2 regions of the Streptomyces sp. NPDC004658 genome follow, and region 2 is predicted to be linked to the other one. Evidence: riboswitches for the same ligand, from Rfam matches in the RefSeq annotation. Region 2 holds a riboswitch; the other holds the start of a gene.
The links. A riboswitch is a leader RNA that binds a small molecule or an ion and turns the genes downstream of it on or off. The one in region 2 is predicted to bind glycine.

Region 1: linked by a shared signal. The riboswitch ahead of gcvP (aminomethyl-transferring glycine dehydrogenase) and the one ahead of gcvT (glycine cleavage system aminomethyltransferase GcvT) in region 2 are both predicted to bind glycine.

The regions. Positions count from the first base shown of each region.
Region 1 covers NZ_JBEXKG010000094.1:13,134-27,636, reverse strand. Annotated here, with positions in the region: gene ABZV94_RS27050 (mannose-1-phosphate guanyltransferase) at 1-326, shown strand, start outside; gene ABZV94_RS27045 (DUF881 domain-containing protein) at 457-1,365, shown strand; gene ABZV94_RS27040 (small basic family protein) at 1,362-1,694, shown strand; gene ABZV94_RS27035 (DUF881 domain-containing protein) at 1,700-2,572, shown strand; gene ABZV94_RS27030 (FHA domain-containing protein) at 2,763-3,593, shown strand; gene ABZV94_RS27025 (MerR family transcriptional regulator) at 3,641-4,378, shown strand; gene ABZV94_RS27020 (bifunctional nuclease family protein) at 4,476-4,949, shown strand; gene ABZV94_RS27015 (MerR family transcriptional regulator) at 5,213-5,896, shown strand; gene ABZV94_RS27010 (DNA polymerase IV) at 5,965-7,455, shown strand; gene ABZV94_RS27005 (PRC-barrel domain-containing protein) at 7,377-7,748, opposite strand; glycine riboswitch at 7,868-7,962, shown strand; gene gcvP (aminomethyl-transferring glycine dehydrogenase) at 8,137-11,022, shown strand; gene ABZV94_RS26995 (TOBE domain-containing protein) at 11,077-11,496, opposite strand; gene ABZV94_RS26990 (ATP-binding cassette domain-containing protein) at 11,525-12,787, opposite strand; gene modB (molybdate ABC transporter permease subunit) at 12,784-13,644, opposite strand; gene modA (molybdate ABC transporter substrate-binding protein) at 13,641-14,471, opposite strand.
Region 2 covers NZ_JBEXKG010000026.1:33,939-48,441, forward strand. Annotated here, with positions in the region: gene ABZV94_RS12580 (ABC transporter permease) at 1-836, opposite strand, end outside; gene ABZV94_RS12585 (ABC transporter substrate-binding protein) at 909-2,684, opposite strand; gene ABZV94_RS12590 (ABC transporter permease) at 2,719-3,717, opposite strand; gene ABZV94_RS12595 (enhanced serine sensitivity protein SseB C-terminal domain-containing protein) at 4,068-4,886, opposite strand; gene ABZV94_RS12600 (enhanced serine sensitivity protein SseB) at 5,023-5,814, opposite strand; gene ABZV94_RS12605 (AAA family ATPase) at 5,881-6,549, opposite strand; glycine riboswitch at 6,729-6,824, shown strand; gene gcvT (glycine cleavage system aminomethyltransferase GcvT) at 6,980-8,098, shown strand; gene gcvH (glycine cleavage system protein GcvH) at 8,236-8,613, shown strand; gene glyA (serine hydroxymethyltransferase) at 8,628-9,893, shown strand; gene ABZV94_RS12625 (L-serine ammonia-lyase) at 9,958-11,325, shown strand; gene ABZV94_RS12630 (M28 family peptidase) at 11,412-13,172, opposite strand; gene ABZV94_RS12635 (phosphatidylinositol-specific phospholipase C domain-containing protein) at 13,410-14,441, shown strand; gene ABZV94_RS12640 (glycoside hydrolase family 25 protein) at 14,478-14,503, shown strand, end outside.

The DNA.
Region 1 (14,503 bases), on a different contig from region 2:
GCCTCATCGGGCTCGTGGCGCGGACGCAGCTCACGCTGAGCCAGATCGACGCGCGGATCCCGCGGGCGCACGTCCTCAAGCGCGACCTGGCGACGCCGTGGGCCGTCAAGGGCCTGGTGATGCGACGGGTGGTCGAGGCGGCAGGAGATCGCTTTGTCGACACGATCGACGGTGTGCGGGTCGTGGAGACCGACGGGCGCTGGGTGATGGTGCTGCCCGACCCGGCCGAGGCGGTCACCCACCTGTGGGCGGAGGGGCCGGACGACGCCTCCGCGCAGGCCCTGCTGGACGAGTGGTCCGCGGTCGTGGACAGCGCCGGCCGGTGACCGCGGGCCGCTGAGAACGGCCAGAACCACTGCACGCGTGCGTGCCGGACAAGTGTCCCCAAGGGGGCCTGTCCGGCACGCCGGTGGGCCCGTTCGGAGGTACCGGTCGCGACATGCGACGATGTGCGGCATGCCGCAGCAACCCCCCGTTCGGAGCAGCCCCACGCGGCCGCAGCGCCCGGACGCCTCCATGTCGTTGATCACCAACGTCATGGACCACAGCCTCGACGACGGGTACGCCGAGGCCGCCGCCCGGAGGAAGTCCGAGGGCGAGGGCGGCCTGCCGAAGACGCTCCGGGCCAAGCTGGGCCTGGCCGCCGGTCTCGTCCTCGCGGCGCTCGTCGTGACCGTGGGCGCGGCACAGGCGCGCGTGGCGGCGCCCGTGGTGGCCAAGGAACGCCAGGAGCTGATCGACCGCGTCGACAGCGAGACCGCGGACGCGGACAAGCTCGAAAGGACCGTCGACACGCTGCGCGACGACGTCAGCGCGCGTCAGCGGGCGGCTCTGAGGTCGAGCGGAGGCAGCGCCGAGGCGGACCTGGTGGGTCTGCTGTCAGGTGCCACCGCGGTGCACGGTCCCGGGGTGAAGCTCGTCGTGAACGACGCCAAGGAGGCGAGCGGCGGCGGGGACGGTTCCAACCCGCGGGAGACGTCGGGCTTCTCCGACACCGGCCGGGTGCGGGACCGCGACATGCAGCGCGTCGTCAACGGGCTGTGGGCCTCCGGGGCCGAGGCGATCTCCGTCAACGGGCAGCGGCTGACCGCCCTGTCCGCGATCAGGGCCGCGGGTGACGCGATACTGGTCGACAACAGGCCGCTGGTGCCGCCGTACACGGTGCTGGCGGTGGGGGACGGGGAGAGGCTGAGCACCGCTTTCCAGAACAGCGCCGACGGCCTGTATCTGCACGCTCTGGAGGAGAACTACGGCATCCGCGCCACCATCTCCGCGGAGGGCGACGTCCGCCTGCCTGCCGCACCGAGTGTGATCGTACGTACAGCACAGCCGAAGTCAGAGAACACCGAGAAGGGCACATCGTGATCGCCGTACTGGGCCTCGTCGTGGGAGTCGTGGCCGGCCTGTTGGTCCGGCCCGAGGTTCCGGCGGTCGTCGAGCCTTATCTGCCGATCGCCGTCGTCGCGGCGCTGGACGCCGTGTTCGGTGGTCTGCGGGCCATGCTCGACGGGATCTTCGACGACAAGGTCTTCGTGGTGTCGTTCCTGTCGAACGTGGTCGTCGCCGCCCTCATCGTGTTCCTCGGCGACAAGTTGGGCGTGGGCGCGCAGCTGTCCACGGGTGTCGTCGTGGTGCTGGGCATCCGTATCTTCTCCAACGCCGCGGCGATCCGGCGGCACGTGTTCCGGGCGTGACACCGATGAGCGAGCAGAACGAGAGCAACGACAGCAACAACGGCAACGGGGGGAACGGTCAGCCGGAGAACCGGCTGCGCAGGGAGCTGCCGGCGGAGGTGCCCGTTCCCGCGCCCGAGGCAGGGCCGTCGGACCCAGGGGAGTCCGCGCAGCCGCTGACGGGCCGACAGCGCCTCGTCAAGGGGCTGTGGCCGCCGCGCTTCACGCGTGCCCAACTCATCGTGGCGGTGCTGCTCTTCGGCCTCGGCTTCGGCCTGGCCGTGCAGGTGGCGTCCAACAGCGACACCGACAGCGCGCTGCGCGGAGCCCGCCAGGAAGATCTTGTACGCATCCTCGATGAACTGGATTCGCGTACTCAGCGTCTTCAGGACGAGAAGCAGGGACTCGAAAAGCAGCGTCAGGAGCTCCAGAGCAGCTCCGACCAGGCCGCTGAGGCGCGCCGGCAGACCGCCGAGAAGGAGAGGCAACTCGGCATCCTGGCGGGCACCGTGGCGGCGCAGGGTCCCGGCATCACCATGACGATCGAGGACACGAAGGGGACGGTCCAGGCGGACATGCTGCTCGACGCGATCCAGGAGTTGCGCGCGGCCGGTGCGGAGGCGATCCAGGTCAACGGGGTCCGGGTGGTCGCCGGCACCTACTTCACCGACGCCGGCAAGAGTGTGAGCGTCGACGGGAACAAGATCACCGCCCCCTATCGTTTCAAGGTCATCGGCAAGCCCCAGGACCTCGAGCCCGCGCTGAACATTCCTGGAGGCGTGGTGCAGACTCTGGAGAAGGAGCAGGCCACGGTGACCGTCGAGCGGTCGGACAAGATCGTCGTGGATGCCTTGCGACAGGCGAAGCGGCCTGACTACGCTCGGTCGTCCTCCCAGTGAACCGCCGGTGCATGGGGGCCGTCCGGCAGGGGCATGAGGTTGCGGGGGGTCGGCGCACCGAAGGGGTGGTGCGTGGTGGAAACTGTCTGGTGGTTACGGACGTTGTGAGAATGTCCGGCTCGGCCGGTGTAGGCAATCAGGTTTCGTCCTGCCCCACGGGCGGGTCTGTTTCGGTCAAGGGGAATCGCCCGTGAAGTTGTTTGCGAAGTTGTTCGGCAAGAGCGCACGAGAGGGCAGCGACAACGCGACCGCTCGTCATCGCGCACAGCCTGACGCGGAGGGCCAGCGCCCGCTGTTCCGAGACCAGGTCGCTGGTCCGGGCGGTGACATTTCGGGAGGTCAGGGCGCGGCGTCAGTTGACCCTGCCCAGTCCGGCGGCATAGGTTTCGGGCAACCGTCAACCTCAGGTACGGGTGGAGGGTTCGCCCCCGGCCCGTACGCGTCCAACGCCCCGGCGGGGCAGCCGCGGCAGGAGGATCCGTCGATGTCGGTCCTGGTATGTACGAGGTGCGGTAACCGGAACGCGGAGAACGCCCGGTTCTGCTCCAACTGCGGGGCGCCGCTGCGTCCCGGGTTGACGCCGGAGCGGGCCTCCGAGACGACGTCCACCATCTCGATCTCGGGCCTGGAGGCCTACGACTCCGAGGTGACCGGGCAGTCGCCGCTGCCCATGCTCTCCCCGGAGGCGCAGGCCGCGGTGGACGCCCTGCCGATGGGCTCGGCGCTGCTGGTGGTGCGCCGGGGGCCGAACTCGGGCAGCCGCTTCCTGCTGGACAGCGACCTGACCACGGCCGGCCGTCATCCGCAGAGCGACATCTTCCTGGACGACGTGACCGTCTCCCGGCGCCACGTGGAGTTCCGGCGCTCTCCGGACGGCTCCTTCACGGTGGCCGACGTGGGCAGCCTGAACGGCACGTACGTCAACCGGGAGCGCATCGACCAGGTCGCCCTGTCGAACGGTGACGAGGTGCAGATCGGCAAGTACCGGCTGGTGTTCTACGCGAGCCGGCAGGGCATCTGACCCGCCCCCGGACTGAGGTCCGGGGGGACCACCCCCAGGGAAGGTCCATGCTTCAAACACCGAGCGGCGGTGCCGGAAGCGGTACCGCCGCCAGGGACAGTGGGCTGATGAGCATCGGCACGGTGCTGAACGTGCTGCGCGACGAGTTCCCCGAAGTCACCATCTCCAAGATCCGCTTCCTGGAGTCGGAGGGGCTCATCGAGCCGCAGCGGACCCCGTCGGGGTACCGCAAGTTCAGCGCCGGGGACGTCGAGCGCCTCGGTCACGTCCTGCGGATGCAGCGGGACCACTACCTGCCGCTCAAGGTGATCCGCGAGCATCTGGACGCCATGGAGCGGGGTGAGGCCGTCCCGCTGCCCGTGGTCGGCCGTCAGCGCTCCGGGGAGGACCCGCCCGCGCGCGTGGAGGGGCCCACGGTGGCCCGGGTCGGCAGGGCCGAGCTGCTGGCCGCCGCGGACATCGACGAGGGCGACCTGAAGGAGTGGGAGTCCTACGGGCTCATCGCTCCGCTGGAGGACGGGTCGTACGAGGCCGAGGCCGTCACCGTGGCCTCGCTCATCGCCGAACTGGGCCGGTTCGGCATCGAGCCTCGCCACCTTCGGGTGATGAAGGCCGCCGCCGACCGTGAGGCGGGCCTGGTCGACCAGGTGGTGGCCCCGCTCAAGCGCCACCGCAACCCGCAGACCAGGGCACATGCCGAGGCCCGTACGAAGGAGCTGGCGGCCCTCACGGTGAAGCTGCACGCGGCCCTGGTGAAGACCGCTCTCGGCGTGCGGCTGCCCTGAGAACGACGGGGATCCGGCGGGCCGTGGAGCGGCCGGATCGGGCACCTGTTCCCGGCCCGACTACCCAAACGTCCCGGGCACGGCCTAGGGTTGCTGTGTGAACGAGCTCGATGTCGTAGGTGTCCGGGTCGAAATGCCCTCCAACCAACCGATCGTGCTCCTGCGCGAAGTGGGAGGCGACCGTTACCTCCCCATCTGGATCGGGCCGGGGGAGGCGACGGCGATCGCCTTCGCCCAGCAGGGCATGGCCCCCGCGCGACCGCTGACCCACGACCTGTTCAAGGACGTGCTGGAGGCCGTCGGCCAGGAGCTGACCGAAGTGCGCATCACCGATCTGCGGGAAGGTGTCTTCTACGCGGAGCTGGTGTTCGCCAGCGGGGTGGAGGTCAGCGCCCGCCCCTCCGATGCCATAGCGCTCGCCCTGCGCACCGGAACGCCGATCTACGGCAGTGACACGGTGCTGGACGACGCGGGTATCGCCATTCCGGACGAGCAGGAGGACGAGGTGGAGAAGTTCCGCGAGTTCCTCGACCAGATCTCGCCCGAGGACTTCGGCACCAGCAGCCAGTGAGAACCGGGGCCGACCCGCCGGCCCCGGGTACCACCCCGGGGCGACACGGCGGTCTCGCGTGGCCCGCGCCCCGGCAATTGCCTCCGGCCCGTGAGAGCGTCCTACGGCCCCCCGCCAGCGCATTCGGCTAGCCTTTCCCCGCGGTGGGACACGGGAAACCACTCCTTGGGTGATTATCACTCGGCGTGCCGAGTGTGGCGATCGTTGACGCACCCCTGGTGACTGCCTACCGTCGAGAAGGCAGGTCAAGGACGGAGGTCGGCGTGAGAACCAGCGGCGACGGTACGGCTGGGGGTGCCCCCGGACGCGGTTTCGGGGAGAGCGGTCCGTACTCGCCCCCGAGCTCGCGACCGCGCTCAGGCGGGGTACATGCCCATCCCGGCGGCGCGGTGGAGCACGCTCCGCAGCTGCCGACGGCGGTGCCGAACGGCGGAGGGGTGGCGTCCATGACGTCCGAGGAGATCGGCTACCGGGGGCCCACGGCCTGCGCGGCTGCCGGCATCACCTACCGGCAGCTCGACTACTGGGCCCGCACCGGTCTGGTCGAGCCCAGCGTCCGGCCCGCCTACGGGTCGGGCACCCAGCGTCTGTACAGCTTCCGGGACGTCGTCGTCCTGAAGATCGTGAAGCGGTTCCTGGACACCGGGGTGTCCCTGCAGAACATCCGCACGGCCGTGCAGCACCTCCGGGAACGCGGTTTCCGCGACCTGGAGCGGATGACTCTGATGAGCGACGGCGCCACCGTGTACGAGTGCACCTCGCCGGACGAGGTCCACGCCCTGCTCCAGGGCGGTCAGGGCATCTTCGGGATCGCCGTCGGCGTGGTGTGGCGGGACGTGGAAAGCGCCCTCTCCCAGCTGCACGGCGAGCGCATCGACACCGGCGAGACCCTCGTCGGTCACAACCCCGCGGACGAACTGGCGCGCCGCCGCAACCGGGCGGTCTGACCGCCGGCCGCTGACCGGGGCGCTCCGGCAGCACCGCGTTGTCAGTGGCGTGGTGCAGCATCGGAGATGTGAGAAACGCGCCCACGATCCTGCATCTCGACATGGATGCCTTCTTCGCCTCGGTGGAGCAGGCGTCCAAGCCGAGCCTGCGCGGGAAAGCGGTGGTCGTGGGCGGGCTCGGCCCGCGCGGCGTGGTCGCCACCGCGTCGTACGAGGCACGGGTGTTCGGGGTGCGTTCGGCGATGCCGATGGCACAGGCGCGCCGGCTGGTTCCGAACGCCGCCTATCTGGTGCCGCGCTTCGCCCTGTACCGGGCGATCAGCGAGCAGGTGATGACGCTGCTGCGGGAGCTGTCACCGCTGGTCGAGCCGCTGAGCCTGGACGAGGCGTTCGTGGACCTGGAGGCCGGGGGAGCGGCCTGGGACGAGGAGTCGGCGCGGCGGGCCGGGGAGAAGCTGCGCGCGGACATCCGGGCGGTCACCGGACTCACCGGATCGGTGGGGCTCGCCGCCTCCAAGATGCTCGCGAAGATCGCCTCCGAGCAGGCGAAGCCGGACGGCCTGACGCTGATCGAGCCGGGCACGGAGCGGGCGCTGCTGGCGCCGATGCCCGTGCGCACCCTGCCCGGGGTGGGACCGGCCACCGGCGACCATCTGCGCCGGGCCGGGATCACCACGGTGGAGGAACTGGCGGAGGCCGGCGAGGACGAGCTGGTCCGGCTGCTCGGCAAGGCGCACGGGCAGGCGCTGTACGCCATGGCCCTGGCCCGGGACGAGCGGCCGGTGGTGGCCGAGCGGGAAGCGAAGTCGGTGTCGGTGGAGGACACCTACGACGTGGACATCCACGACCGGCTGCGGGTCGGTATGGAGGTGCGGCGGCTGGCCGACCGGTGTGTGCAGCGGTTGCGCGGGGCCGGGCTGTCCGGGCGGACCATCGTGCTGAAGGTGCGGCGGTACGACTTCTCCACGCTCACCCGCTCGGAGACGCTCAGGGGGCCCACGGACGACCCCGTCGTCATCCGCGAGGCGGCGGCGCGGTTGCTGGACTCCGTGGACACCACGGGCGGGGTGCGGCTGCTCGGGGTGGGGGTGTCCGGGCTCGCCGACTACACGCAGGAGGACCTGTTCGCGCAGGCGATGCCCGTGCCTGCGGCGGAGGAGCCGGAGAGGGGCGCGGTGGAGGCTGTCGTGGAGCGGGCGGAGCCCGTCGAGCGGCAGTGGCGTGCCGGGCAGGACGTGCGGCATGCGGAGTACGGGCACGGGTGGGTACAGGGGAGCGGGCTGGGGCGGGTGACCGTGCGGTTCGAGACACCGCAGTCCCCGCCGGGACGGGTGCGGACGTTCCTCGTCGACGATCCTGCCTTGGCGTCCGCTGATCCGTTGCCGCTGGTCCCGGACTCCTCCCACCCGCCCGCCTGTCCCGGTCCGCCGGACGGCGGCCCGCACGGGGCTGCGCCCCGGGCCCCGGAAGACCGTGCGGATCAGGCCTCCTCCGACCCCGCCAGCTTGCCGAAGTCGTGGTCCGGGACCTTGGGGGGTGAGGCCACGTCGAGGCCGTAGTGGTGGTAGAGCTGGAGTTCCTGCTCGGGGGAGAGGTGGCGGCCCACGCCGAAGTCGGGGGCGTCCTTGATCAGAGCACGGTCGAAGGGGACGTGCAGGGTGCCGTCGACGAGTTCGCTGGGCTCCAGGGGCACGAAGGCGTCCCGGGAGAACAGGCCAGTGCGTATGGCCGCCCATTCGGGCACGCTGGTCGCGTCGTCCAGGTACACCTCGTCGATGGTGCCGATCTTGGCGCCATTGCGGTCGAACGCCTTGCGGCCGATCAGGTTGCGTGGATCGATGTCGGTCTGCACGGTCCCTCTCCCTCCACGTGGTCGCAACTCATCCGTAAGCACTACAAAAGAGCACAATCAAGGAGGCGGCCACTCGAAGGCCCCGGTGTTGCCCTCGCTGGTAGGCTGACAGCGGCTGCTGACCCCGTGCGGGAGAGTCCTCCGACCACCTCGGAGGCGCCGAAGGAGCAAATCCTCCCCGGAATCTCTCAGGCTCACGTACCGCACGGACGAGGTCACTCTGGAAAGCAGGGCGGATGTCGACGGCTTCCGCCCTCACCGACGGGGAAAGCCGGCGCCCACGGGCGTCCGGTGAAGCTCTCAGGTCGAGATGACAGAGGGGGAGGCCGTCGGGGTACCCGCGCCGTGGTGCCCCTCGCAGGTCGCGTCAGACCAGGAGGCCTCCGCAATGACCGCCCATCGCATTCCGCTCTCCGAACTCGAAGCGGGCACCCCGTTCGAGCAGCGCCACATCGGGCCCGACCACGAGGCGCGGGCCAAGATGCTCGCGCAGGTCGGGTACGGCTCGCTCGACGAGCTGACCGCCGCCGCGGTCCCGGATGTGATCAAGAACGCCGACGCCCTGGACCTGCCGGGCGCCCGCACCGAGGCCGAGGTGCTCGCCGAGCTGCGTTCGCTCGCCGACCGCAACCAGGTGCTCGGCTCGATGATCGGCCTGGGCTACTACGGCACCTTCACGCCGCCCGTCATCCTGCGCAACGTCATGGAGAACCCCGCCTGGTACACGGCCTACACGCCCTACCAGCCGGAGATCTCGCAGGGCCGCCTGGAGGCCCTGCTGAACTTCCAGACGATGGTCGCCGACCTGACCGGCCTGCCCACCTCCGGCGCCTCCCTGCTGGACGAGGGCACCGCCGCCGCCGAGGCCATGGCGCTGTCCCGGCGCATGGGCAAGAACAAGAAGGGCCTGTTCCTGGTCGACGCGGACGCGCTGCCGCAGACCATCGCCGTGATCGAGACCCGCGCCGAGCCGACCGGCGTCGAGGTCGTCGTCGCCGACCTCAGCGACGGCATCCCGGCCGGCATCGCCGAGCGCGAGATCAACGGCGTGCTGATCCAGTACCCGGGCGCCTCCGGTGCCGTACGGGACATCAAGCCGGTCATCGACCAGGCGCACGAGCTGGGCGCCCTCGTCACGGTCGCCGCCGACCTGCTCGCGCTGACCCTGCTGACCTCGCCGGGCGAGCTGGGCGCGGACATCGCCGTCGGCACGACCCAGCGCTTCGGTGTGCCGATGGGCTTCGGCGGGCCGCACGCCGGCTACATGGCCGTCCACGAGAAGTTCGCGCGCAGCCTCCCCGGCCGGCTCGTCGGCGTCTCCGTCGACACCGACGGCAACAAGGCCTACCGCCTGGCGCTGCAGACCCGTGAGCAGCACATCCGCCGCGAGAAGGCCACCAGCAACATCTGCACCGCGCAGGTGCTGCTCGCCGTGATGGCCGGCATGTACGCCGTCTACCACGGTCCGGAGGGCCTGCAGACCATCGCCCGGCGCACGCACCGGTACGCCACCATCCTCGCCGAGGGCCTGAAGGCCGGTGGCGTGGAGATCGTCCACGGCGCCTACTTCGACACCGTCACCGCGCGCGTGCCCGGCAAGGCCGCCGCGATCGTCGCCGCCGCCCGGGACAACGGGGTGAACCTGCGTCTCGTCGACGCCGACCACGTCTCGGCGGCCTGCGACGAGACCACCAACCGGGCCCAGCTGGCCGCCGTCTTCGCCGCCTTCGGCGTCGAGGGCGACATCGAGGCGCTGGACGAGAGCGCCGAGGACACCCTGCCCGAGTCGCTGCTGCGCACCGACGCCTACCTCACCCACCCCGTTTTCCACCAGCACCGCTCCGAGACCGCGATGCTGCGCTACCTGCGCAGGCTGGCCGACCGCGACTACGCGCTCGACCGCGGCATGATCCCGCTGGGCTCCTGCACCATGAAGCTCAACGCGACCACGGAGATGGAGCCGGTCACCTGGCCCGAGTTCGGGCAGCTGCACCCCTTCGCGCCCGCCGAGCAGGCCGAGGGCTACCTCACGCTCATCCACGAGCTGGAGGACCGCCTCGCCGAGGTCACCGGCTACGACAAGGTCTCCCTCCAGCCGAACGCCGGCTCGCAGGGTGAGCTGGCCGGTCTGCTGGCCGTCCGCGGCTACCACCGCGCCAACGGCGACGAGCAGCGGACCGTCTGCCTCATCCCGTCCTCCGCGCACGGCACCAACGCGGCCAGCGCCGTCATGGCCGGCATGAAGGTCGTCGTCGTCAGGACCGCCGAGGACGGCGAGATCGACGTCGAGGACCTGCGCGCCAAGATCGAGCAGTACCGCGACGAGCTGGCGGTGCTGATGATCACCTACCCCTCCACGCACGGTGTGTTCGAGGAGCACGTCGCCGACATCTGCGCCCAGGTCCACGAGGCGGGCGGCCAGGTGTACGTCGACGGCGCCAACCTCAACGCGCTCGTCGGCCTCGCCAAGCCCGGCCACTTCGGCGGCGACGTCTCCCACCTGAACCTCCACAAGACGTTCTGCATCCCGCACGGCGGCGGCGGTCCGGGCGTCGGCCCGGTCGCGGTCCGCTCGCACCTGGCGCCGTACCTGCCGAACCACCCGCTCCAGCCGGAGGCCGGCCCGGAGACGGGCGTCGGCCCGATCTCGGCCGCCCCGTGGGGCAGCGCGGGCATCCTGCCGATCTCGTGGGCGTACGTCCGTCTGATGGGCGGCGAGGGCCTCAAGCGCGCCACGCAGGTCGCGGTGCTCTCCGCGAACTACATCGCCAAGCGTCTGGAGCCGCACTACCCGGTGCTCTACACCGGCCCCGGCGGCCTCGTCGCGCACGAGTGCATCATCGACCTGCGCCCGATCACCAAGGCGACCGGCGTGAGCGTGGACGACGTCGCCAAGCGTCTGATCGACTACGGCTTCCACGCGCCGACCATGTCCTTCCCGGTGGCCGGCACGCTGATGATCGAGCCGACCGAGTCGGAGGACATCACCGAGCTGGACCGTTTCTGCGATGCGATGATCGCCATCCGCGCGGAGATCGAGAAGGTCGGCTCCGGCGCGTGGCCCGCGGAGGACAACCCGCTGCGGAACGCCCCGCACACCGCCGCCGCGCTCGGCGGTGAGTGGACGCACGCCTACAGCCGCGAGGAGGCCGTCTTCCCGGCCGGCGTCTCGGCCGCCGACAAGTACTGGCCGCCGGTGCGCCGCATCGACCAGGCCTACGGCGACCGCAACCTGGTGTGCTCCTGCCCGCCGCTGGACGCCTACGAGGACTGAGCGAGCCGCTGCCGAAGGCCCCGCCCGGGTTCCGGGCGGGGCCTTCGGGCTCTCCTACGCCGTCGCCAGCGCGACCTCGGTGGCCTTGATCAGGGCGACGACGTCGGAGCCCACGAACAGGCCGAGGTCCTCGACCGCGTCCTTCGTGATCGCGGCGGTGAGTTCGCCGCCCTCCACGGCGACCCGGACGGTGGCCATGACCTGGCCGAGCGAGAGCCGGGTGACCGTGCCCCGCAGCTGGTTGCGGATCGACACCCCCGCGATCCGGTTGGCGGCGAGGGAGACCTCCGTCGCCTTCACCAGGGCGGTCACCGGGGAGCCCGGGGCGAGTCCCAGCTGCTCGACGGCTTCCAGGGTGACGGCCGCCATGAGGTCCTGGCCGCCGGTGAGCCGTACTCCGACGGTCGCCATGGCGTCGCCCGGATGCACCTCGGTGACGGTGCCGGGAAGCTGGTTGCGGATGCTCAGGGTCATGGACACCCACCGTAGAGCCCCTGTCCGCTCAGGCCGGGTATGCGTGGGTCTGCGTCGCTTTGACCGTCGCCCAGACCGGCGCACCCGGGTGCAGGTCCAGTTCGGCGGCGGCCACCGTCGTCAGGTCGGCCGCGAGCGGCAGCTCGCCGGTGAGGTCGGCGCGGATCTGGTCGCCGTGCGTCTCCAGACCGGCGACCTCCAAGCGCCACAGGTTGCGGGCGCTGGCAGCGGAGGGCCGGTCCCGGAACAGGGTCACGGCGGACGGCGGGAACGCCACGAAGACCGGTCCCGACAGCTCCTCGGTGGTCGTGATCGCGGGCCCGGAGTCCAGCCGTACCGTGTGCCCCTCGGCCCGCCCCCGGTACAGGTTCAGGCCGACGAGCTGGGCGATGTAGTCCGTGCGGGGGTGCCGGGCGATGTCGGCGGGGGTGCCCTCCTGGACGACCCGGCCGTGCTCCACGACCACCAGCCGGTCGGCGAGCACCATGGCGTCCAGCGGGTCGTGGGTGACCAGCACGGAGACGGCCTCGAACTCGGCCAGGTGGCGGCGGAGCTGTGCGCGGACCTCCAGGCGGGTCCGGGCGTCCAGGGCTGCCAGCGGCTCGTCCAGGAGCAGCAGCCGGGGGCGGGTGGCCAGGGCGCGGGCGAGGGCCACGCGCTGGGCCTGGCCGCCGGACAGGCTGCGCGGCTTGGCGCCCGCGTGGGCCGCCAGTCCCATCCGCTCCAGCCACGTCGACGCCTGGGCGCGGGCCTCGGCCTTGCGCACGCCCCGGCAGCGGGGGCCGAAGGCGACGTTGTCCAGGGCGGACAGGTGGGGGAAGAGGAGGTAGTCCTGGAAGACGACGCCGACCGGGCGGGACTCCGGCGGTGTGTGGGCCAGGGGGGTGCCGTCCAGGTGGAGGTGGCCGTCGGTGAGAGGGGTGAGGCCGGCGAGGGCCCGCAGGGCGGTGGTCTTGCCGGCGCCGTTGGGGCCCAGCAGGGCGAGGACGTCTCCGGGGGCGGCGTTCAGGGTGACGTCCAGGTGGAAGGTGCCTCGGTCGACGACGAGGTGGGCGTCCAGGCCGGGGGTCCCGTGCGGGTCGGTGGCGGGCGGCCGGCCTGCGGGCGGCTCCGGGTTCCGCCGCCGCGCACCATCGGTGCGGGTCGCATCGCCGGGTGCGGGTGGCTCTTGCCGGGCGGGAGCGCCGTCGGGGGCGGGTGGCTCTTGCGGGACGGGAGCGCCGTCGGGGGCCGCGGCCCGGTCCTGGAGGGGGCCGGTGCCGTCCTTCGCCTCGGGGTGGGGAGTCGTCATGACGGTGTCATCCAGCGGTCCCTGAGGGCCGCCAGTACCGCGATCGACACGGTCAGCAGGACCAGGCTGAGGGAGATGGCGGCCTCCGGGTCGTTCTGCAGGGCCAGGTAGACCGCGAGGGGCATGGTCTGGGTACGGCCGGGGAAGTTGCCCGCGAAGGTGATCGTCGCGCCGAACTCGCCAAGCGCGCGGGCCCAGGCCAGCACCGCGCCGGCCGCGATGCCGGGCGCGATCAGCGGCAGGGTGACCCGGCGGAACGCGGTGAAGCGGGAGGCGCCGAGCGTCGTCGCCGCCTCCTCGTAGCGCGGGTCGGCGGCGCGCAGCGTGCCCTCCACGCTGATCACCAGGAACGGCATCGCGACGAACGCCTCCGCGATCACGACCCCGGTGGTGGTGAACGGCAGGGTGATTCCGAACCACGCGTCGAGCCACCGGCCGATGACGCCGTTGCGGCCGAGGGCGAGCAGCAGGGCCACACCGCCGACCACCGGCGGCAGCACCAGCGGCAGGGTCACGAGGGCGCGCACGAGACCCCGGCCGGGGAACTCCGTACGGGCCAGCAGCCAGGCCAGCGGCACCCCGAGGACGATGCTGACGGCGGTCGCCGCGGTGGCGCTGACCAGGGACAGCTGGAGCGCCTGCCACACCTCGGCGCTGGTCAGCTGATCGGGCAGACCGCGCCACGGCGCGCGGACGAGCAGCGCGAGCAGCGGCAGCAGCAGGAACACCAGGGCCAGCACGCCCGGCAGCAGCAGCGGCAGCGGGACCCCGCGCCGGCTCCCCGTGCCGACGCGGCGGCGCGGCGGCCGGCCCGTGCGGGGGCCGGTCGCGGTACCGGGTGTGTCGAGCGGGGTCACGGCTTGAGGAACCCGGCCTCGGTCAGCACCTTCTGGCCCTCGGCGGAGCGCACGAGGGCGATGAACGCCTTGGCGGCCTCGGTGTTCGGCGCGTTCTTCAGCAGCGCGATCGGGTAGTCGTTGACGGCTCCGGCCGATTCGGGGAACTCCACGCCCTCCACCTTGCCACCCGCGGCCTTGACGTCGGTCTTGTACACCACCGCCGCGTCGGCCTCCTTCAGCTCCACCTTGGTCAGGGCGCCCTTCACGTCCTGCTCGTAGGACACGGGCGTGAGCTTGACACCGCTCGCGTCCAGGGCCTTCTGGGCGGCGGCTCCGCACGGCACGGTCTTGTCGCACAGGACGACCTTGAGGCCGGACTTGGTGAGGTCCTTCAGGGAGGAGATCTTGTGCGGGTTGCCCGGTACGGTGGCGATCTCCAACTGGTTGCGGACGAAGGTGACCGGGGTGCCCGCCGTGTCCTTCCTGTCCGTCACGACGGCCATCGTCCGGGGGCTGGCCGCGGCGAACACGTCCGCCGGGGCACCGCCGGTGATGTTGGCCGCGAGGGTGTCGCTGCCGCCGAAGTCGAAGCTGACCTTCGTGCCCTGGTGCTGCTTCTCGAACTCCTTGCCCAGGGCCGTGAAGCTCTCCTTCAGCGAGGCCGCCGCGAACACGGTGACCGTGCCGGACAGCTTCGGGGACGCGGGTGTGCCGGACGAGTCGGTGGAGCCCGACGAGCCCGACGAGTCCGACGAGGAGGAGCAGGCGCTGAGGGCCATCACGGCGGCGGCTCCCGCACCGGCCAGTTGCAGCATCCGGCGGGGCCGGCGCACGGAACGGGTCATCACGGATCTACTCCTCGGTTCTGTCGAACGGC
Region 2 (14,503 bases):
TCGGTGATCAGGGCGCCGCCGAGCAGCAGACCGAGGTCCATGCCGAACACGGTGATGATCGGGGTGAGGGCAGCGCGCAGTCCGTGCCGGACCACGACGTTGCGCTCGCGCAGGCCCTTGGCGCGGGCCGTGCGGATGAAGTCCTCGTTCATCGTCTCCAGCATGCCCGAGCGGGTGAGCCGGGCGTAGATGGCGGAGTACAGGAGTGCGAGCGAACACCACGCCGGGAAGAGGGTGTTGGCCCACTGCGAGGGGTTCTCGGTGAACGGGACGTAGGTCGTGCCGAAGATCGGCCACTGGTAGGTGAAGAGCAGGAGCGCCAGGTTGCCCGTGAAGAACATGGGGAGCGATACACCGGCGAGCGCGACACCCATGAAGGCGCGGTCGAAGAAGGAACGGGGCTTCAGCGCCGAGACGACACCGATCGCCACGCCCGACAGCACCCACAGCACGGCGGCACCGACGGCCAGCGAGATCGTCACCGGCATCCGGCTGGTCAGCTGCGGCCAGACCGCCTCGTGGGTCTTGAAGGAGTAGCCGAAGCACGGGGCGTCGCAGTGCACCGTGGTGGGACCGATGTTGTAGTCGGCACCGGCCACGATCCCCTTGATGAAGTGCCAGTACTGGACGTAGACCGGCTGGTCCAGACCGAGATTGTGCTTGACCGCGGCGATGTCCGCCTTCGACGGGCTCTTGCCGATGTACTGCTGCGCCAGCTGATCCGCTGTCTGGCCGGCGAGCCGTGGCAGCAGGAAGAAGATGGCAAAGGTGACCGCGGAGACGACCAGCAGCAGGATCACTGCCGCGACCGTCCGGCGGAGGATGTACGAGATCACGGGGACCGGCGCTGGTGCCCGCGGGCCGCGAAGCCCGCGGGCACCAATGCCTTCACCTGCCTTCCGGGGCTGCTACTTCGACGCGACGCCGATGTTGAGGTAGTCGTACTGACCGCTGAAGGCCGCCGTGGAAACCAGGTTGGTGTAGCTCTGCGGGCGGCCCAGGAGGACCTTGAAGTAGGTCAGCGGGACCAGGACGGCGTCGTCCATGGTCTTCTTGTCGATCTGCGTGTAGAGGCTGTTGCGCTCGTTGGTGTCCTGCGTGCCGATCGCCTTGCCCAGCAGCGCGTTGACGTCCTTGTTGTTGTACTGCGACAGGTTGGTGTTGCCGGACTGGCTGATCGCCTTGCCGTTCAGGATCTGCTGCAGGAAGCCGTAGCCGGAGGGCCAGTCGGCACCCCACTGCATCATGATCAGGCCGATGTTCTGCTTCTCGGTGAACTTCGGCACACCCGCGTAGTCGGTGAAGTACTTGCCGGACGGGTACTGCTTGAGGGTGGCGTTGATGCCGACCTTCTTCAGCGAGTTGATGATCGCCGTGGCGGCGTCGATCTCCTGCGGACGGTCCGAGCGGGCCGTGATGTTCGTCGAGATCGAGGTCTTGCCGCAGGCCTTCAGCTGCTCCTTGGCCTTGGCGACGTCACCCTTGTTGCCGGGGGTGGCGTAGACGTCGGCCTTGCTGTAGCCCGGGATGTCCGGGGGCAGGACGGTGGTGGCCACGTCACCGCGGATCGGGCCGCCCTCGGCGGTCTGCACCGAGACCTTGTCGATCGCGTACTGGACGGCCTTGCGGCACTCGACCTTGTCGAACGGCTTCACCTTGGTGTTGATCGCCATGTAGACCAGGCGGCCACCGTAGGTGTTGTCCGTGTTGGCCTTCTTGGCGGGGTCGGTGAGCACGTCGGCCTGGGTCGAGGCCTGGACACCGGTGCCGGCCAGGTCGATGGCGTCGCCCGCCATGACGTCCTGGTCGATCTTCTCCGGGTTGACCTTCAGGTTGACGACGATCTTGTCCGGCAGCTGCTTGCGCAGCGGGTCGGTCTTCGGGTCCCAGTTCTCGTTGCGGACGAGGACGGCCTGCTTGCCGTCGTCGTAGCTCTGGAACTTGTAGGAGCCGGAGGACACGATGTGCTTGACGTAGTCGACGCCGGTGTCCTTCGCCTTGGGCACCGGGGCCGTCTGCGGAGCGGCGACCAGGTAGTCGAACTCCTGGAAGGCCTGCTTCAGGTGGAAGACGATCGTGGTGTCGTCCGGCGTCGCGATGGAGGACAGGCCCTTGTCGCTCTTGTCCTTGTACGGGCCCTTGTACTTGTCGCCGCCGGCCAGGAACTGCTGGAAGTAGTTCGGGCCGAGGGAGAGCACGTCGCGCGCGAAGTTGGAGCGCTCGACGGCGTACTTGACGTCCTTCGAGGTGATCGGCGAGCCGTCCTCGTACTTCAGGCCCGAACGCAGCTTGTACGTCCAGGTCTTGCCGCCGTCGCTCGGGACGCCCTTGCTCGCGGCGAGGTCCGGGACCAGGGTGTTGCCCTCCTGGCCGGCACCCGGCTTGAAGGTCATCAGCGGGCGGGCGTACAGCCGGCTGAGGTTGTACATGTAGGCGTAGTACGTGTTGCCCGGGTCGAAGGAGTCCGGCACGTCGGACATCTCGTAGGTGACCGTGCCGCCCTTCTTGTCGGACACGTTCACGATGCCCTTGGTCGCGGCGTTGGCACCGGCCGACTTGGTGTTGCCGTTCTCGTTCTTGTTGTCATCGGCCTTGCTGCAACCCGCAAGAAGCAGGCTGGCGGAGCCGATGGCCGCGATCGCGGCCAGCGCTGACCTTCGCATGATGGGCGCTTTCCCCTCCATTGTTGGAAACTTTTCGGGCTCTCCGCGGCAGGCGTCAGCGGCTGCGCGGGTCGAGAGCATCGCGGAGACCGTCACCGAGCAGGTTGAAGGCCAGGACGGTCACGAAGATGGCGAGACCGGGGACGATCATGTACTGGGGGTCGACCTTGTAGTAGGTGACCGCCTCACGGAGCATGCCGCCCCAGGACGCCTGCGGGGGCTGGATGCCGACGCCGAGGAAGCTCAGGGACGCCTCGAAGAGGATGTTGGTCGGGATGAGCAGCGTCGAGTAGACGATGATCGGGCCGACCAGGTTGGGCATCAGCTCCCGGAACAGGATGTACGGGGCCTTGGCGCCCATGCCCCGGGAGGCGTCCACGAACTCGCGCTCGCGCAGGGCGAGGGTCTGGCCTCGCACGATCCGGCCCAGGTAGGGCCAGTTGAAGAAGCCGATGACGAAGATCAGCACGCTCAGGTGGAGCGGCAGCCCGTTGAGACCGAACGCGCCGCCCTGGAGGGTGGCGGAGATGGCGATCGCGAAGAGCAGGAGGGGGAAGGCGAGGAACGTGTCCATCAGCCGGCTGATGACCGAGTCGACCCGCCCGCCGTAGTAGCCCGCGACGACACCCATGATCGCGCCGATGACGTTGGACAGCACGGTCGCGCCGAACGCCACCACCAGCGACACCCAGGAGCCCTCCAGGATGCGGGTGGCGATGTCACGGCCGAACTTGGGGTCCACGCCGAGCGGGTGGTCGAGGCTCATGCCGCCCCAGCCGCCCTTGGGCAGCGAGGTGTCGGGCGTGATCAGGTCCTGGTGGAAGGCGTTGGGGTCGAGGCCGAAGAGGGCCTGGATGGGGCGGGAGAGGATCGCGAGAAGGATCAGCAGGATCACGATGACGCCGCCCGCGACGGCGACCTTGTCCTTCTTGAACCGGGTCCAGGCGATCTGGCCCAGGGAACGACCCTCGATCTGCCCCTTACCGGCACCCTCCAGCACAGCCTCCGGCTGTGCCTCGGCTGCCGCCCCGGTGGTCTCGATCGGTGCGGTCACGGTGAGCGACCCCTCTCGCCGGTGGTGACCGGCCTGCGCCTGCCGCGGATTGCGGCTTTGTCGACTTGCCATCGAGCATGAGGTCTCGACCTCATGTCTGAGTCGGGAGTCTTCAGCGTCTTTGCGATCACCCGCCAGAGCTGACGGCGAAAGTATGCGCAACCGTGATGCAGTCCAGGGGATTCCGTTATCCGATCAGTGGGTAACGGGCATCGGACGCGGGTCAGTTGGGACAGATCGGTGAATCCACGCGATTCAGGGCGTTCGGGCGATGTCTACGCGCGAAGAAGTGTGTCGACCATGTAAATTCTGTGACCCGGACTCAAGATCCGTATCGCTCCGCTTGGTTGTCAGTAACCGCCGTGCACCGGTGGGTAGCCGTATCCGCCGGCCGGGGCCTGCGGCGGGACCGGCGCCTGGAGCTGGGGCTGCGGTGCGGGGGCGTGCGCCTCGCGGTCGTAGAAGGGGCGCGCGTTGGCCCGCATCCACATCACCACCGGGTCGTAGTCGTCGGTCATCACGACCGTCGACACCGGCAGCCCCTCCGGGACCGCGCCGATGGACTGCTGCATCATCGCGCGCACCGAGTCGACCGCGGCGGGCGAGGTCTCGTACACGTCCAGGCCGATGACGAGATACGGCGCCCCGAGCGCGGGCTGCACCCAGGCGCGGCGCAGCGAGCGCAGCGCGGGGGTGCGGTGGGCGTTCTGCGCCAGCAGGGCGTAGAACTGGGGGATCTCGATGCCGGGCTCCGACAGGCGGAGCGGGCCGGCGGGCTGGCGGTCCAGGCCGGTGGCGATGCGGCGCAGATCCAGCCAGGGGATGCCGACGCCGCCGCCCGGGGCGTGCGGGTTGAGCCAGAGGCCGTAGTGGTCGGGGTAGAGGGTGCGGGCCACGTCGAGGCCGTCGACCACTTCGTACGAACGGTTCCAGCCGCTGGCCGACAGCTCCTGGGCGGAGGTGACGCACGGGGCGTAGTGGCAGCCGTCCACCTCCATGTCCCCGTACTGGGCGTCCGGGGAGCCGGCCTGGCCGTGCCACAGGAGCATCCAGATCTGGCCGGAGGAGGGCGTGGCGAGGGCGCGGAGCAGGGCCTCGTAGGCGTCGTAGCGTCCGGGGGTGACCTGGCGCAGCATGTGCTCGACGCTGCCGCTGTGGCTCGCGCTCACCTGGTGTACCGGCCCTTCTTCGTTTGCCCCTCGTTTGGAGACAGCTTAAGCGCCTGGCAGCTCGGGGCTTCGGGTTCGTGCGCGGGCGCGGGTCGTCTGCGGCTGGTCGCGCAGTTCCCCGCGCCCCTTCGGTGCGTCAGTGGCCGTACTGGTAGAAGGGCCGGACGTTCGTCTTCAGCCAGTCGGAGACCGGGTCCTCGGCCACGTCCATGAGGATCAGGTTGACCGGCCACTTGACCGGGACCGTGCCGAGGGCCCGGCCGAGGGCGTCCAGGGGCAGGTTCCGGACGTCCCCCTCCCACTGGGAGAGTTCCACGCCCACGAACAGCACCGGGTCGGCCGTCTCGATCGCGGCCAGGCAGCGACGGGCGGTGAGGACCACGCCGGTGCCCGCGAACTCGGCGGAGGCCGCGGAGAGGAAGTCGACCGGGTCGTCCTGCCAGTCGGGCTCGAAGAGGCGGACCCGGCCGCCGGTGCCCGGCCCGTCGAGCGGGGTGCGGCCGGCGCGGCACAGCTCGGCGACGGCGTCGGGCGGCAGCGGGATGCCGACGACACCGCCCGGGTTCACCGCGATGCCCGCCTGCGGCGGCAGGCCACGCGCGAACTCCACGGCGGGGGCGATGGTGTACGACATGTGGGAACCGGCGACCTGGCGCAGCTGCTCCTCGGAGCTGAACACCGGGACGTACACCTGGCCGTCGATCTCCGTCGTCGGCAGGTCCAGCGGGCCGCTGTGCGGGCCCCCGCCGTTGGGCAGCGGTATCCACAGAAAGCTCCGGCCGAGGACCTCGATGATCCGGCCGCCCGCCGAGGGGATGCCGAGGGAGGCCGACAGCACCTCCTCCAGCTCGTTGCCGGGCCAACCGCCGTGCGAGTGGGGGTGCGCCTGTGCCGGGAAGTCCGCTGGGATGTCCGCCGGGAAGTCCATCTGCCTACCGCCTGCTGGGAACCACTGCTGGGAGCAAGAAGGCTAGCGGGTGGCTGTGACAGTGCCTCACCGTGCGAACCCGACGCTGCTCAGGACGTCCGCCGCGTCCCGGTCCAGCAGCACCGCCGCGCCGCAGCCGGCGGGCAGCTCCCCCCTCTCCACCGCGCACAGCAGCCGGGCGGTCGTACGGCGGTGGCGGCGGAAGGCGTAGCGGGAGACGCCCCGGCCGCGTTCGCGCTGGCCCGCCCGGGCCGTCTCGGGGGTGACGTCGAGGAGGAGCAGGTGCAGGGTGGCGCCGCGGCGCCGGGCCTCGCGGGCCAGCCAGGCGCGCACCCAGGGCTGGGTGCCGCAGTCGTGCACGACGACGCCCTCGCCGGTGCGCAGGGCGCGGCGCAGTCCGGCGTAGTGGGCGAGGCGGACCAGGGGGCGGTAGAGCGCGTAGGGGACGAGGCGGGGGACGCGGGCGTCCCAGCGGTCGCGGGTGTCCTGGGAGTCGACACGGTGACCGGTGACCGCGCGGTGCATCAGGGTGGACTTGCCGCTGCCGGGCAGACCGGTGATGACCACCAGGTCGCGGGGGCCGAAGAGCAGGGCGTGCGGGCTGCGGCCCGCGCGGTCGCGCAGGTCGCGGACGACCGGGGCGGGGCGGTCCGCGCGGCGCTCGCGGGCCAGGGCGGAGGGCTGTCCCGGCACCGCGATGCCGGCGTCGGTGGCGTAGGCCGATGTCCTGTTCACCGTGATCGTCCTCCCCAGTGGGCTCGGTCATCCCCATGCCCGCTCTATGTAAAGAGAAGGTAATGGGCAAGGGTAGGAGCTTCGTGTGCGTTCTGCCACAGGTCGGTCACAAGGAGCGCGCTCTGGATGGGCGGGGTGCGGCGTGCAATGATGTGCCCGCCAACTGCATACCGGCCGCTTGAATCCGCGCGGGAGAGTTCCCAGCCCCGGGCTGGGACGCCGAAGGAGCAAGTCCCTCCCTTGAATCTCTCAGGCCCCGTTACCGCGCGGGCGAGGCACATCTGAAAAGCGGGCCGCTGTGTCAGTGGCTCCACCCAAGGTGCAAGCCGTGATCGTCCCTGTGGCGGTCGCGGCGAACCTCTCAGGTTCCGATGACAGATGGGGAGGAACGTTCCTCGCCTGTCCGCTCGCCTTGGGAGACGACCGTCCGATGAGCAGCACTGAACTCCGCCACACCGCGCTCGATGCCGTGCATCGCGCGCTCGGTGCGACGATGACCGACTTCGCCGGCTGGGACATGCCCCTGCGCTACGGCTCCGAGCGCGACGAGCACCTCGCCGTGCGGACCAGGGCCGGTCTCTTCGACCTCTCCCACATGGGCGAGATCACCGTCACCGGCGACCAGGCCGCCGCGTTCCTGAACCACGCCCTGGTCGGCGACATCGCCTCCGTCGGCGTCGGCCGCGCCCGGTACACGATGATCTGCCAGGCCGACGGCGGCATCCTGGACGACCTGATCGTCTACCGGCTCGCCGAGACCGAGTACATGGTCGTGGCCAACGCCTCCAACGCCCAGGTGGTGCTGGACGCGCTGACCGAGCGCGCCGAGGGCTTCGACGCCGAGGTCCGCGACGACCGGGACGCGTACGCGCTGATCGCCGTGCAGGGCCCGGAGTCCCCCGGGATCCTGAAGTCCCTCACCGACGCCGACCTCGACGGCCTGAAGTACTACGCCGGCCTGCCCGGCACGGTCGCCGGCGTCCCCGCGCTGATCGCCCGCACGGGCTACACCGGCGAGGACGGCTTCGAGCTGTTCGTGAAGCCCGAGCACGCCGTCGAGCTGTGGCAGGCGCTGACCAAGGCGGGCGAGGGCGCCGGACTGGTCCCGTGCGGGCTGTCCTGCCGGGACACGCTGCGCCTGGAGGCGGGCATGCCGCTGTACGGGCACGAGCTGACCACCTCCCTCACCCCGTTCGACGCCGGGCTCGGCCGCGTGGTCAAGTTCGGGAAGGAGGGCGACTTCGTCGGGCGCGAGGCGCTCGCCGAGGCCGCCGCCCGCGCCGAGCAGAACCCGCCGCGGGTCCTGGTCGGCCTGGTCGCCGAGGGCCGCCGGGTGCCGCGCGCCGGGTACGCCGTCGTCGCCGGCGGCGAGGTGATCGGCGAGGTCACCTCCGGTGCCCCCTCCCCCACCCTGGGCAAGCCGATCGCCATGGCCTACGTCGACGCGGCGCACGCGGCGCCGGGCACCGAGGGCGTCGGCGTGGACATCCGGGGCACCCACGAGCCGTACCAGGTCGTGGCGCTGCCGTTCTACAAGCGCCAGAAGTAGACACTGGGCGCGGTCGCGCCTCCCGGGTCCCCGGTCCCGTGGCCGAGGCGTGACGCTGCGCACATTCGCCCGCTCACCAGCGGTTTCCGTAGTCCCCCCGTCATCAGCACCCTCGCGTGTACAGGAGAATTCAGGCCATGAGCAACCCCCAGCAGCTGCGCTACAGCAAGGAGCACGAGTGGCTGTCGGCCGCCGAGGACGGCGTCGCGACGGTCGGCATCACGGAGCACGCGGCCAACGCGCTCGGTGACGTCGTCTTCGTCCAGCTCCCCGAGGTCGGCTCCACGGTGTCCGCGGGCGAGACCTGCGGCGAGCTGGAGTCGACGAAGTCGGTGTCCGACCTGTACTCGCCGGTCACCGGTGAGGTCACCGAGGTCAACGAGGACGTCGTCAACGACCCGTCGCTGGTGAACTCCGCCCCCTTCGAGGGTGGCTGGCTGTTCAAGGTACGCGTCGCGGAGGAGCCGGCCGACCTGCTCTCCGCCGACGAGTACACCGCCTTTTCCGCCGGCTGAGGAGTCGTAGCCGTATGACTGTCCTGAACACGCCCCTGCACGAGCTGGACCCGGAGATCGCCGCCGCGGTCGACGCCGAGCTGGTCCGCCAGCAGTCGACCCTGGAGATGATCGCCTCCGAGAACTTCGCGCCGCTCGCGGTGATGGAGGCGCAGGGCTCGGTCCTGACCAACAAGTACGCCGAGGGCTACCCGGGCCGGCGGTACTACGGAGGCTGCGAGCACGTCGACGTCGCCGAGCAGATCGCCATCGACCGGGTCAAGGAGCTGTTCGGCGCCGAGTACGCCAACGTGCAGCCCCACTCCGGCGCCTCCGCGAACCAGGCGGCCCTGTTCGCGCTGGCCCAGCCCGGGGACACCATCCTCGGCCTGGACCTGGCGCACGGCGGCCACCTGACCCACGGGATGCGGCTGAACTTCTCCGGCAAGCAGTTCGACGTGGTCGCCTACCACGTGGACGCCGAGACCGGCCTGGTGGACATGGCCGAGGTGGAGCGGCTCGCCAAGGAGCACCGCCCCAAGGTGATCATCGCGGGCTGGTCGGCGTACCCGCGGCAGCTGGACTTCGCCGAGTTCCGCCGGATCGCCGACGAGGCCGGCGCGTACCTGTGGGTCGACATGGCGCACTTCGCGGGCCTGGTCGCGGCCGGTCTGCACGCCAACCCCGTGCCGTACGCCGACGTGGTCACCTCCACCACCCACAAGACGCTGGGCGGCCCCCGCGGCGGCATCATCCTGGCCAGGAAGGACTTCGCGAAGAAGCTGAACTCCTCCGTCTTCCCGGGCTTCCAGGGCGGCCCGCTGGAGCACGTGATCGCGGCCAAGGCGGTGTCCTTCAAGGTCGCGGCCTCGGAGGACTTCAAGGAGCGCCAGCGTCGTACGGTGGAGGGTGCCCGCATCCTCGCCGAGCGCCTGACGGCCCCGGACGCCCGCGAGGCCGGCGTGAACGTGCTGTCCGGCGGCACGGACGTGCATCTGATCCTGGTGGACCTGCGCGCGTCCGAGCTGGACGGGCAGCAGGCCGAGGACCGGCTCCACGAGGTCGGCATCACGGTCAACCGCAACGCCGTCCCGAACGACCCGCGCCCGCCGATGGTCACCTCGGGTCTGCGCATCGGTACGCCGGCCCTGGCGACCCGCGGCTTCACGGCCGAGGACTTCGCCGAGGTCGCGGACGTGATCGCCGAGGCGCTGAAGCCGTCCTACGACGCCGAGGCCCTGAAGGCGCGCGTGAAGGCGCTCGCCGACAAGCACCCGCTGTACCCGGGCCTGAACAAGTAAGTCCCCGGTGGGGCACCCGTGAGGAGGGTGCCCCGCCACCCCCCTGCTGTCTTGAGGAGTGACCGTGGCCATCTCGGTCTTCGACCTGTTCTCGATCGGCATCGGCCCGTCCAGCTCCCACACGGTCGGCCCGATGCGCGCGGCGCGGATGTTCGCCCGCCGCCTGCGCAACGAAGGCCTCCTGGAGCGGGCCGCCGCCGTCCGCACGGAGCTGTACGGCTCCCTCGGCGCGACCGGCCACGGCCACGGCACCCCGAAGGCCGTCCTGCTCGGCCTGACCGGCGACTCGCCGCGCACGGTGGACGTGGAGACGGCGGACGCGCGCGTGGAGGCCATCAAGGCCCAGGGGCGGATCCGGCTGCTGGGCGAGCACGAGATCGCCTTCGACTTCGACCGGGACCTCGTGCTGCACCGCCGCAAGGCCCTGCCGTACCACGCCAACGGCATGACGCTGTGGGCCTACGACGCCGACGGCGAGGAGCTGCTCACCAAGACGTACTACTCGGTGGGCGGCGGCTTCGTCGTCGACGAGGACGCGGTGGGCGCGGACCGGATCAAGCTCGACGACACGGTCCTGAAGTACCCCTTCCGCACGGGCGACGAGCTGCTGCGCCTGACCAAGGAGACCGGCCTGTCGATCTCCTCGCTGATGCTGGAGAACGAGCGGGCCTGGCGCTCCGAGGAGGAGATCCGCGCGGGCCTGCTGGAGATCTGGCGGGTGATGCGGGCGTGCGTGGAGCGCGGCATGTCCCGCGAGGGCATCCTGCCGGGCGGTCTGAAGGTCCGCCGCCGCGCGGCCGTCTCGGCCCGCCAGCTGCGCGCCGAGGGCGACCCGCTGGCGCACGCCATGGAGTGGATCACGCTCTACGCGATGGCGGTGAACGAGGAGAACGCGGCGGGCGGCCGGGTCGTCACCGCCCCGACGAACGGCGCGGCCGGCATCATCCCGGCGGTCCTGCACTACTACATCAACTTCGTGCCGGGCGCCGACGAGGACGGCGTCGTGCGGTTCCTGCTGGCCGCGGGCGCGATCGGCATGCTCTTCAAGGAGAACGCCTCCATCTCCGGCGCCGAGGTCGGCTGCCAGGGCGAGGTGGGCTCCGCCTGCTCCATGGCGGCGGGCGCGCTCGCCGAGGTGCTCGGCGGCTCCCCCGAGCAGGTGGAGAACGCGGCCGAGATCGGCATGGAGCACAACCTCGGCCTGACCTGCGACCCGGTCGGCGGTCTGGTCCAGATCCCGTGCATCGAGCGCAACGGCATGGCCGCGGTGAAGGCCGTCACGGCCGCGAAGATGGCGATGCGCGGCGACGGCTCCCACAAGGTGTCCCTGGACAAGGTCATCAAGACGATGAAGGACACCGGCGCGGACATGAGCGTGAAGTACAAGGAGACGGCCCGGGGCGGGCTCGCGGTGAACATCATCGAGTGCTAGCCCGGCCGGACCGGCTCACGTGAGGGCCGGGGCGGAGGGGAGGCGGATTCCGGGAATCCGCCTCCCCTCGCCGTCTGGCGGGCGGGTCAGCCGGTCGTCAGGGTGGCGTCGTCGACGACGAAGCTGGTCTGGAGACCGGAGTCCTCGGTGGCGGTGAAGCCGAGCGTGATCTGCCGGCCGAGGTACGGGCTCAGGTCCAGGGTGCGCTCGGTGTAACCCGTGGCCGCGTCGACGTTGGAGTACGTCTGCTTCGCGGTTCCGTCGACCTTGACCTGGAAGGTGTCGTACGCCGTCGTGCCCGACTCGTCGGTGTCGATGTGCAGCCAGTACTTCAGGGTGGCCCTGGTGCAGCCGGACGGCACGGTCACCGTCTGGCTGATGGTGTCGGTGGCCGCGTAGCCGTAGCCCGCCAGCCAGGCGTACCGCGTGCCGGAGTGGGCGGTCTGGCCGCTGAACGCGCCGATCGCGCCGGTGTCACCGGTCCACGGCGCGGTGCCGCTCTCGAAACCGCCGTTGGAGAGCACCTGTGCCGCGGTGCAGCCGCCCGCGCCCTTGACGGTCAGGGTGTACGGCGCGGTGTGCGTGGTGGTGCCGGTGCCGGTGATCGTGAGGTTGTACGTGCCGGGCGGTACGGAGGAGCCGACGGTGACCGTCGCGGTCGAGGAGGCGCCCGAGGTCACCGAGGCCGGGCTGAAGGCGACGGTGACGCCGGAGGGGGCGCCCGAGGCGGACAGGGTCACCGTCTGCGCCGAGCCGCTGGTGGTGGCCGTGGACACCGTGGTGGTCAGGGAGGTGCCCGGGTCGGCGCTGCCCGTGGCGGGGCTCGCCGAGACCGAGAAGTCGTTCGCCGGGGCGGTGTCGGAGACCGCCTGCTTCCACAGCGTGTAGGCGACACCGTCGGCGCTGCGGTTCAGGCCGGTGGCGTTGATGTTGCCGGTGGTGTCGCACGAGGAGTGGTAGCAGCCGTCGTAGGCGGCGCCCGCCGTGCCGCCCCACTTGGCCGCCTGCGCCGAGGTCTTGCGGGCGCTCGCGCCCATGGCGTAGCCGGAGGTCGGGATGGAGTAGGCCTCGAAGGAGTAGTCGTCGGAGCGGCCCGCGCCCTCGGTGTTCTCCTCCGGCTGGAGGTTCAGCGAGTCCCAGTACGCCTTCATCGGCGCCGCGGCGGTGGAGTTCAGGTGGTTGATGAAGTAACCGCCGTTGGGCGAGGCGACCATGTCGAAGTTGTAGTACGCCTTGATCGCCGAGCGCTGGGCGGAGGTCAGGGAACGGACGTAGAAGTCCGAGCCGTTGAGGCCGGCCTCCTCGTCCGTCCACCAGCCGAAGCGGACGCGGGCCGCCATCGAGGGGCGGGTCTCGGCGAGCTTCAGCGCGACCTCCAGCAGGGTGGCGCTGCCGGAGCCGTTGTCGTTGATGCCGGGTCCGGCGGAGACGCTGTCCAGGTGGGAGCCGAACATGTACACCTTCGACGCGTCGCCGTAGGGCCACTCGGCGATCAGGTTGGGTCCGGCGCCACTGGTGCAGCCGGAGGTGCAGGCCTGTTCGGTGACGGTGTAGCCGGCCGCCTGGAGCTTTCCCTTCACGTAGGCGACCGAGTCGCGGTAGCCCTGGCCGGTGGATCTGCGGTTGCCGCCGTTGCGGCTCGCTATGGCGCCCAGTTCGGTGAGGTGCGCCTGGATTCTGGTGACGTCGATGTCGGGCGCGGCCGCGGTCAGGGCGGGGGCCGAGGCCGCCGCCGTACGGGGGTGCGGGGAGGCCGCTTCGGCGCTCGCGGGCAGGGCGGCGAGGCCCGCGACGGCCGTGACCAGCGCGAGGCCTGCCAGGGGGAGTCTTCGCAGTCGTAGCACCATGTCTCCTTGTGGGGTGGAGGAAACGGGAGGGTGGGCGCCGGGCCTGGGTGGGCCGCGCCGCTTCACCCCTGATGAGCATGCGCATGCCAAGCGCTTGCCAAGCCTCGATCCGCCGGACCGGCCGGATCAGGAGCCTCGGCCCGCCCCTGCGGCGGATGTTCCCCACGGGGCTACCGCACGATAACCACACCCCTCTACGCTGCCGCCAATTCTCCGTCTACCAAGGGAAGTTGGCGCATGCGCGGATTGAGACGGCCGGCGACGCTCGTGGGAGCCGCCGCCCTGCTGGCGGTGATGCCGGGCAACGCCCACGCGGCGTCGCCGAAGTTCTCCGAGACGACCGCCATCGGCACGCACAACGCGTACGACAAGGCCAAGTACACCTACTTCGCCCAGGCGTTGGACTCCGGCGCCTCGCTGCTGGAGCTGGACGTCTACGTCGACAGCATCAGCCACCGCTGGCGGGTCAGCCACAGCAACCCGCTGGGCAACGACAACAACTGCGAGGCGGCGAAGACCCCGGGCGAGCTGTACAGCAAGAACCGCAACCAGGACCTCGGCGGCTGCCTGGACAACATGGCCGCCTGGAACCAGCTCCACCCCGACCACCCGCCGATCGTCGTCAAGGTCGAGATGAAGGTCGGCTTCAACGACAAGGCGGGCCTCGGACCGGACGAGTTCGACACGCTGGTCGCGCAGAAGCTGGGCAGCAGCGTCTACAAGCCGGCCGATCTGCTCGGCGGGACGTACGGCACCCTGGACGCGGCGGCGAAGGCAAACGCCTGGCCCGCCCGGGACGCCCTCAAGGGCAAGTTCGTCTTCGACCTGATCCCGGGCACGGTGGAGCAGTCCAACCCGTTCGACAGCTACTGGACGGACGAGGAGTACGGCGACCACCTGCGCGATCTGAAGGCGGCCGGGACCATCTCGGCGGCCCAGGCCTTCCCGGTCGTCCTCGGTGCCGCGAACGGCGACCCGCGCACCAGCCGCTACGACGCCTCGATCCGCCCGTGGTTCGTGTTCTTCGACGGTGACGCGGCCACGTACGTCAACAACGGCTACGACACCTCGTTCTACTCCGCGAACCACTACATCCTGATCACCACGGACGCCCACAACGTGTCCCCGGCGATCTCCTCCACCAACCCGACGGACGCCGAAGTCGCCGCGCGCCTGTCGCTGTTGGCCAACCACCACGCGAGTCTGATCACCTCGGACTGGTCGGCGAAGCCCGCCTCGGTCCTGAGCGCGGTGACCACCCGAAGCTGAGGTTCCGGAACGGCGCCGACGGGGGACAACCCTCACATGCTGCATGGCATCGACGTGAGCGC